2 regions of the Brucella sp. IR073 genome follow, and region 2 is predicted to be linked to the other one. Evidence: predicted binding sites of a transcription regulator. Region 2 holds the regulator's gene; the other holds the start of a gene.

Region 1 (4,380 bases), on a different contig from region 2:
AAGCATTCTTCGTCTTGGTTCAACTGCCCTATCTTCAGCCCTTCGATGACGTGAACAAGCGCGTGTCCCGCCTTGCTGCAAACATCCCGTTCATCAAAAACAATCTTTCACCGCTCTCTTTCGCTGATGTACCGCGGCAGATCTATACCGAGGCAGTGCTTGGGGTTTACGAGTTGAACCGGATTGACCTTCTCAAAGACCTGTTCCTATGGGCCTATGAGCGATCAGCCGCGCGTTACGCCGCCGTGCGCCAATCGCTGGGCGAACCCGACCCGTTCCGGCTTCGCTATCGAGAGGAACTGCGTGAACTTATCGCTGCCCTCATTCGTGGGCGTACCGGACGTCAGAAAGCTACCGCCCACATCGCCGATTGGGCGACAGAAAGGATTAACTCTGCTGACCGCGAGCGCTTCGTCGAGATTGCTGAAGCCGAACTGACGGGACTGCACGAAGGCAATTTTGCCCGCTATCGAATCCGCCCCTCGGAATTTTCCGGCTGGCGCGAAGTCTGGGAGGCGAAATAATAGATGGCAGAGAATGTCTTGGGGTCTCTTCTTCGCTGATGAAGTCGGCGGAGGAACTGTCCGCGCTGATCGCTGTCCATGCCTCTTCGGGGATTGCTATCCTGATCCTCCCCGATGAAACTATTGAACTTCGGCAAGGCCCGCCCCTCGAAGGACGGGACGGGCCTTCTTCCGGGATCGTCTTAGTAATCCATGCCGGCGCCGTCGGCCATCGCCGGAGCAGCTTCCTTCTTCGGCTTCTCAGCTATCATGGCCTCAGTCGTCACCAGCAGACCGGCGACGGAAGCGGCATCCTGGAGCGCCGTGCGCACGACTTTGGCAGGATCGATAACGCCTTGGGCGAAAAGGTCGCCGAACTCACCGGTCTGCGCGTTCCAGCCGAAGGAGAAGTCCGGCTGCTCGCGCAGTTTCCCGACGATGACAGAGCCTTCGGCACCGGCATTTTCGGCAATCTGGCGCACCGGCGCTTCAATTGCGCGGCGCACAATCTCTATGCCGACGCGCTGGTCGTCATTGGCCGGTGTCAGGCCATCGAGCGCCTTCACGGCCCGCAGCAGCGCAACGCCGCCGCCGGGCAATATGCCTTCCTCGACGGCGGCACGGGTGGCGTGCAGCGCATCGTCGACGCGGTCCTTCTTTTCCTTGACTTCGACTTCCGTGGAGCCGCCAACGCGGATCACGGCAACGCCGCCGGCGAGCTTGGCAAGACGCTCCTGCAGCTTCTCGCGATCATAGTCGGAAGTCGTTTCTTCGATCTGGGCGCGGATCTGTGCCGTACGGCCGTCGATATCGGCCTTGGAACCGGCCCCATCGATAATGGTCGTGTTTTCCTTTTCGATGGCCACCTTCTTGGCACGGCCAAGCATGTCAAGCGTGACATTCTCGAGCTTGATGCCGAGGTCTTCCGAGATCACGGTGCCGCCGGTCAGTATGGCGATGTCTTCAAGCATAGCTTTGCGGCGGTCGCCGAAGCCCGGAGCCTTGACAGCGGCGATCTTGAGGCCGCCGCGCAGCTTGTTGACGACGAGGGTTGCAAGAGCTTCCCCTTCTACGTCCTCTGCGATGATCAGGAGCGGCTTGCCCGACTGCACAACGGCCTCAAGAACCGGCAGCATCGATTGCAGGTTGGAGAGCTTCTTCTCATGGATGAGGATATAGGGATCCTCAAGTTCGACCCGCATCTTATCCTGATTGGTGACGAAATAGGGCGAGAGGTAACCTCGGTCGAACTGCATGCCTTCGACGACTTCCAGCTCGGTTTCGGCGGTCTTGGCCTCTTCAACCGTGATGACGCCTTCGTTGCCGACCTTCTCCATCGCTTCGGCAAGGTAGCGCCCAATTTCGGCATCGCCATTGGCGGAAATGGTGCCGACCTGGGCGATTTCCGCATTGCTGGTGATCTTGCGGGCGTTTGACTTGAGTTCCTTGACGACCGCATCGACGGCGAGATCGATACCGCGCTTCAGGTCCATCGGGTTCATGCCTGACGCGACCGCCTTGGCGCCTTCCTTCACGATCGCCTGCGCGAGCACGGTCGCGGTGGTGGTGCCGTCGCCGGCGAGGTCGTTGGTCTTGGAGGCAACCTCGCGGACCATCTGAGCGCCCATATTCTCGAACTTGTCTTCCAGTTCGATTTCCTTGGCGACCGAGACGCCGTCCTTGGTAATACGCGGAGCGCCGAAGGATTTGTTGATCACAACATTGCGGCCCTTGGGCCCGAGCGTGACCTTTACGGCATTGGCCAGCACATCGACCCCTCGCAGCATGCGTTCACGGGCATCGGCGCTGAATTTGACTTCTTTCGCAGCCATTTTCTTCAACTCCTCAATAGGCAGTTTCTGACTGATGATCGTGGTTTGGATGGGTTCAGGCGGCTTTTTTCTGCTCTGCCTGGGCTTCGATGATGCCCATGACATCGCTTTCCTTCATGATCAGCAGGTCTTCGCCATTGATCTTGATTTCCGTGCCGGACCATTTGCCGAACAGGATGCGATCGCCTACCTGGACGTCGAGGGCCTGGATCTGCCCGGCTTCATTGCGCGCGCCGGGGCCGACGGCGATGACCTCGCCTTCCTGCGGCTTTTCCTTCGCGGTATCGGGAATGATGATGCCGCCTTTGGTCTTTTCCTCGGATTCGACCCGGCGGACGAGAATGCGATCGTGAAGCGGTCGGAACGACATGTTTTCCTCCATGGACAAACAATGATAATATTGTTCCCCTCGCCGGACCGGATGACCAATCCGGAGCGGGTGCAAAACCTCGATCGAGCATTTTGCGCAAAATGATCTGGTTTTGCGATTTTTGGATTGCAAGAGGGCTGGATAAAAAAATTAGCACTCAGGTCTCGCGGCTGCTACCATCCTGAAAAGGAACAATAAACCGGCGCTCCACGTTGAAAATTTAAAGATGGCTGCGGTATTTTTGGGTCATCTGGAAATGTCACGAAGCGGAGATGTAATATGCAATTTTCATCGGATCTGGAGCGTCAGCTCAATGGGTATGGTCTCACCACAGCGCATATCCTCTATCGCATTCCCGATTTCGAATCAGTCCTGCAGACCTATGTTTGGCAAGACTATGACCTTGCACCGGACTTTCCCGAGATGCACAAATTCCTGCACTTCTGGCAGAGCAGGCTCGACGGGCCGCTGCACTCCGTCCGATACTGTCACCAGCGTCTGATCGGGCCGAACGAGTGGCGACGCGTGGAAGGCGAGTTCAAGCTCCACTGAAACACGAAATCGGAATTTCTCCTCGGGGGGCCTTTGGTGACAGAGGCTTCGATAGCAGCGGTCTTCGGGCGCGCAAGATGAAGTAGGACATGTTACGAGCTCACGTCTGGTCGGCCACGAAATTAGCCCGTTCATAGGCAAGTTCGAAGCCGAGCCGCTGCATGTTGTGGAAGGACGGCGCCGGCTCGCCATCATGCGGAAGATCGGTCTCGGTGATGAGCCAGCGGCATCCGAGATCCGCGGCCACATGCATGCGGTGCGCCATCATCGCGCCGTGGAGATGCCTATGCCGATGCGACGGGATGGTGGAGCCGAAACCGATCCAGGCGACATCGCCGCGAACGAAAAGCGCTCCGGTGCCAACGGCTTCGCCGGCATCGAACGATAGATAAAAGCGCCAGCCTTCCCGGCCGGGCAGCGCTTCGAACAATTCCGCGAGACTGTCGGGGACACCGAAACCGGCGGCCGCTGTCTTCGCGAACAGATTGGCCTCCTCGATGCCTACTTCGCGAATGACGGTTCTCAAGTCTTCGCTGGGCAGTTGGTCGGTGGATCGCATCATCTTTGCGAGCGAGGCCTTTTTCCGCAAGCCGCCCGCTTCCAGCCAGCCGGAGATTTCAGCAGGGCGCGCCTCGCGGCAAAGGCCGACGCCGTAGGGCACGCCAGCCGCAGCATATGTTTCGAGTTGCTCCTCCAGCCAGGACCGGTCGGCAGGCTCATCCAGGCCGAGCCCGAGAATGCGGTTGAAGAAAGCGACCGGACAATTGGCGGCGCGAAGCACGAGGACATTGCCCACGCGCTCCTTCGACAGCCCGAGCTTCTGCCGCACAGCTGCCGGAGCGGCATCCCATACGCTCTCCCAGGCTGCCATTTCCGCCTGTTCGCCGCGCTTCGTCGCCGACATTTCGAACATATTCATGGTGATCTCCCCTTTTGTTTCGACTAACCGCAACCTAAGCGCGCCGGTGAAGTCGCCCTATCGCCCGTTAGGATGATCCAAAGGGTGATCGGCTGTCACCGCCAGATCGTTGGCATGCGCATAACGGATCGCTTCGGCACGGTTCCTGGCACCCGTCTTGGCGAAGATATGCCGCAGATGCGTTTTCACGGTGTTTTGCGAAAT
Region 2 (4,380 bases):
AGGGGCCGCTCGATTCCCATGTCCAAATTCGATGTTCTGTGCATCGGCAATGCGATTGTCGATATTATCGCGCGCACCGATGATGCCTTCCTAGTGAAGAACGCCATCATCAAGGGCGCGATGAACCTCATCGACGCGCCGCGTGCCGAATTGCTCTATGAGCGGATGGGCCCCGCGGTGGAAATGTCCGGCGGAAGCGCCGGCAACACCGCCGCCGGCGTCGCCAGCCTCGGCGGACGCGCCGCCTATTTCGGCAAGGTCGCGGCGGATCATCTTGGCCGGATTTTTACCCATGACATCCGCGCGCAAGGCGTTGTGTTCGACACTCGTCCGCTGGAAGACGGCGTTCCCACCGCCCGGTCGATGATTTTCGTGACCGCCGATGGCGAGCGCTCGATGAACACCTATCTCGGCGCCTGCGTCGAGCTCGGGCCGGAGGACGTCGAAAGCTCCAAGGTAGCCGAAGCCAAGGTCACCTATTTCGAGGGTTATCTCTGGGACCCGCCGCGCGCCAAGGAGGCGATCCGGCTGTCCGCCAAGCTCGCTCATGAGCATGGGCGCGAAGTGGCGATGACGCTTTCGGACCCCTTCTGCGTCGACCGCTATCGCGACGAGTTTCTGGAACTGATGCGCTCCGGCACGGTCGATATCGTCTTCGCCAACGAGGCGGAGCTGAAATCGCTTTACCAGACGGCATCCTTCGAGGCGGGTCTGGAAGCGATCCGTCAGGATTGCAAGCTCGCCGCAGTGACGCGCTCGGAAAAGGGCTCCGTCATCGTCTCGGGCGATGAAACCGTCGCCGTCCCCGCCATTGAACTGCGTGAACTCGTGGATACCACCGGTGCGGGCGATCTCTACGCCTCCGGTTTTCTTTATGGCTACACAAACGGCTATTCGCTGGAAAATTGCGCCCATCTGGGCTCGCTGGCAGCCGGCATCATTATACAGCAAATGGGCCCCCGCCCGCAATCGAGCCTGCGAGATGTGGCAGAGCAGAGGGGCCTGATAAAGGGAGTGACGGTGGAGGGGTAGGCTGCGTAAGGCGCCCTCCTTCCCCCTGGCGGGGAAGGTGTCTGCGGAGCAGACGGATGGGGGTGGTGACGTTTGCACTTTTGCTGGAGAGAGTGGCGTAAACATCACCACCCCCACCCGGCCCTTCAGGCCAACCCTCCCCGCAAGGGGGAGGGAGGGCGCGTATCGCCCCTTAAGCGTCCTTTTCCGCCTGCGGATCGACCGGTCCCGGCTCCGCTGGCGCCTCGGTCGCCGCCTGCTTCGGACCGCCGCGCGAGACGCCTACGAGCGCCGGCCGCAGCACGCGGTCGCCGATGACATACCCTGCCTGTACCACCTGCAGCACCGTGTTGTTCGGCACCTCGGCATTGGGGATTTCGAACATCGCCTGGTGGAAATGCGGGTCGAATTTCTGGCCCTCGGGCTCGATCTTCTTCACGCCATGGCGCTCCAGCGTGGAAAGCATGGCGCGTTCCGTCATCTCCACGCCTTCGGCGAGCGCCTTAAGGCCCGTATCGCCCGCCTCCAGCGCTTCTGCCGGAATAGCCTCCAGCGCGCGGGCCAGATTGTCCGACACAGCGAGCATGTCGCGCGCGAAATTGGTGACGGCGTAAGTCCTGGCGTCCTGCACATCGCGGGCGGTGCGCTTGCGCAAATTCTCCATGTCGGCGGCAAGCCGCAGGAGCTGGTCCTTCAATTCGCTGTTCTCAGCCTGAAGCTCCGCAACCGGGTCGGCCTCTGCTTCCGCTTCATCCTCCGCCGCTTCGGCTTTCGCCTCGGCCTTCCTGGATTTCAGGAAATCGTCGGCCGCGCGCTTCAGCGCATCGCGATCCCGGGGATTGTTGATGTCGCGCTGATGCAGATCGGCAGCCTCGTCCTTATGCTTCTCTTCAGCCATTCTCTTCTTCCGTTCTGAAAAATCGTCGTCGCCCGGATATCGAGCTTCATATTTTGAAAATCAAGTGCTTGTGAAGAAATGCATCATCTCGTGAGCTAGCGCAACAGCCGCGAAACGAGCTGCGCCGTGTAATCCACCATCGGCACGATGCGGGCATAGTTGAGCCGCGTCGGGCCGATGACGCCGAGAGCGCCCACCACCCGCTGCTCCGCGTCGCGATAGGGCGCGACGATGAGCGATGAGCCGGACAGCGAGAAGAGCTTGTTCTCCGAGCCGATGAAGATGCGCACGCCTGATCCTGCCTCGGCCAGTTCGAGGAGCTGGATCATGCCTTCCTTGGTTTCAAGATCGTCGAAGAGGTGCCGCAGCCGCTCGACATCCTCCTGCGCATGGATGTTTTCAAGAAGATTGGCGCGCCCGCGTACGATGAGCCGCGTCGGCTGGTCATTGCCGCCGCCGCTCCAGATCGCGAGGCCCTGCTCGACCAGATGCTGTGACAGCGTGTCGAGCTCCTGCTTCGTCTCCTCCTTGAGCCGCGCCAGCTCGCTGCGCGCTTCGGAGAGCGTGCGGCCCTGGATATGCGCGTTGAGGAAGTTGGATGCCTCGGCCAGTTGCGAGGCCGTCACGCCCGGGGGCAGCGAGATGATACGGTTTTCCACGTCGCCGCTTTGGGTGACGAGCACGGCGAGCGCCTGCGTCGGCTCCAGCCGCACGAATTCGATATGCTTGAGCGCGCCTTCCGCTTTGGTGGCGAGCACCAGCCCCGCGCCGCGCGACAGGCCGGAGAGGATCTGGCTCGCCTCGGTCAGCACTTTTTCCACTGAGTTGCCGCTGCCGGCGGCGCGCACCTGCGTCTCGATCGATTTGCGCTCGTCCGGCGGCAGGTCCCCCACCTCGAGAAACGCATCGACGAAGAAGCGTAAACCCAACTGCGTCGGCAGGCGCCCCGCCGAGACATGCGGCGCGTAGATGAGGCCTAATTGCTCCAGATCGCTCATCACATTGCGGATCGTCGCCGGCGACAGCGCCAGCGGCAGAAGACGGGAGAGATTGCGTGAACCGACCGGCTCGCCGTCGCCCAGATAGCTTTCCACGATGCGCCGGAAAATATCGCGCGAGCGCTGGTCGAGGGTCGCAAGTGTTTCGGGAACTGCTGCTTTCGTCATGTCCGTTGCACGGGCTCCATCAGGCCTGAATGGCTGAGTTGAACATAAATATATATGCGCGCCCATACGGCGGTCAAAGGCGCGCTGCCCTTAAGTATCTTTCTATTTCCCTCATTGCGGCCTAAAAGCCCAATCAGACAATATGAATCGAGGGTCCCCATGCGTCCATCCAAGCGCGCCGCAGACGAAATGCGCGCCGTCTCTTTCGAGCGCGGCGTTTCCAAACATGCCGAAGGGTCCTGCCTGGTCCGTTTCGGCGATACGCATGTGCTCTGCACGGCGAGCCTTGAGGAGAAGGTTCCGGGCTGGATGCGCAATACCGGCAAGGGCTGGGTGACGGCCGAATATGGCATGCTGCCCCGCTCCACCGGCGAGCGCATGCGCCGCGAGGCTTCCTCCGGCAAGCAGGGCGGACGCACGCTGGAAATCCAGCGCTTGATCGGCCGCTCCTTACGCGCCGTGGTCGATCTCCAGGCGCTGGGCGAACAGCAGATCACCATCGATTGCGACGTCATCCAGGCCGATGGCGGCACCCGCACCGCCGCCATTACCGGCGGATGGGTGGCGCTCTATGAGTGCCTGCGCTGGATGGAAACGCGCCAGATGGTGAAGGTGGAGAAGGTTCTGAAGGATCATGTCGCCGCCATCTCCTGCGGCATATCGAACGGCGAGCCGGTTATCGACCTCGACTATGCCGAGGATTCGACCGCCGGGACCGACGCCAACTTCGTCATGACCGGCAAGGGCGGCATCGTGGAAATCCAGGGCACCGCCGAGGGCGAGCCGTTCACGGAGGAGCAGTTCGGCGCGCTTATGCAGTTGGCGCGCACGGGCATCAACCGGCTCGTTTCCCTGCAAAAGATGGCGGTGGCCTGAAGGCGCCAGGGAGGATAGGCTATGAAAATGCAGCCCGCCGCCGTTCTGGAATCCGCGCTCTATGTCACGGATCTGCCGCGCGCCGTGGCTTTTTATCGCGACGTGCTGGGTCTGGAACTGGTGCGCGAGCCTGACCATCGCAACGCCTTTTTCCGTTGCGGCGCAGGCGTTGTGCTGCTCTTCAATGCCGATGAGACCATCAAGCCTCCCGCACCGGGGGCGCTGCCTGTCCCCACCCACGGCACCAGAGGGGCAGGTCATCTCTGTTTCCGGGCGGATCGAGCCGAAATCCCCCTATGGAAGGCGCATCTCGAAGCGAGCGGCGTGGAAATCGAAAGCGAGGTCGAGTGGCCGAATGGCGCCCATTCGCTCTATTTCCGCGATCCATCAGGCAATTCGCTCGAATTCGGCGAGCCGGAACTATGGAAT

What was found. The regulator HrcA, encoded in region 2, represses chaperone genes, less so after heat shock. The targets are predictions, from matches to a motif close to GTTAGCACTCNCNNNNNGNGAGTGCTAAC.
Positions count from the first base shown of each region.
Region 1: groES (co-chaperone GroES) is a predicted target of HrcA. The motif match lies at 2,855-2,883, and genes of this name have one in related genera.

Region 1 is NZ_JBAKHD010000017.1:1,500-5,879, forward strand. Features, by position in the region: gene ACOWVG_RS18830 (Fic family protein) at 1-524, shown strand, start outside; gene groL (chaperonin GroEL) at 707-2,335, opposite strand; gene groES (co-chaperone GroES) at 2,391-2,705, opposite strand; gene ACOWVG_RS18845 (usg protein) at 2,985-3,257, shown strand; gene ACOWVG_RS18850 (hypothetical protein) at 3,358-4,176, opposite strand; gene ACOWVG_RS18855 (LuxR C-terminal-related transcriptional regulator) at 4,234-4,380, opposite strand, start outside.
Region 2 is NZ_JBAKHD010000002.1:60,630-65,009, reverse strand. Features, by position in the region: gene ACOWVG_RS04130 (adenosine kinase) at 19-1,032, shown strand; gene grpE (nucleotide exchange factor GrpE) at 1,205-1,909, opposite strand; gene hrcA (heat-inducible transcriptional repressor HrcA) at 2,005-3,075, opposite strand; gene rph (ribonuclease PH) at 3,235-3,951, shown strand; gene ACOWVG_RS04110 (VOC family protein) at 3,979-4,380, shown strand, end outside.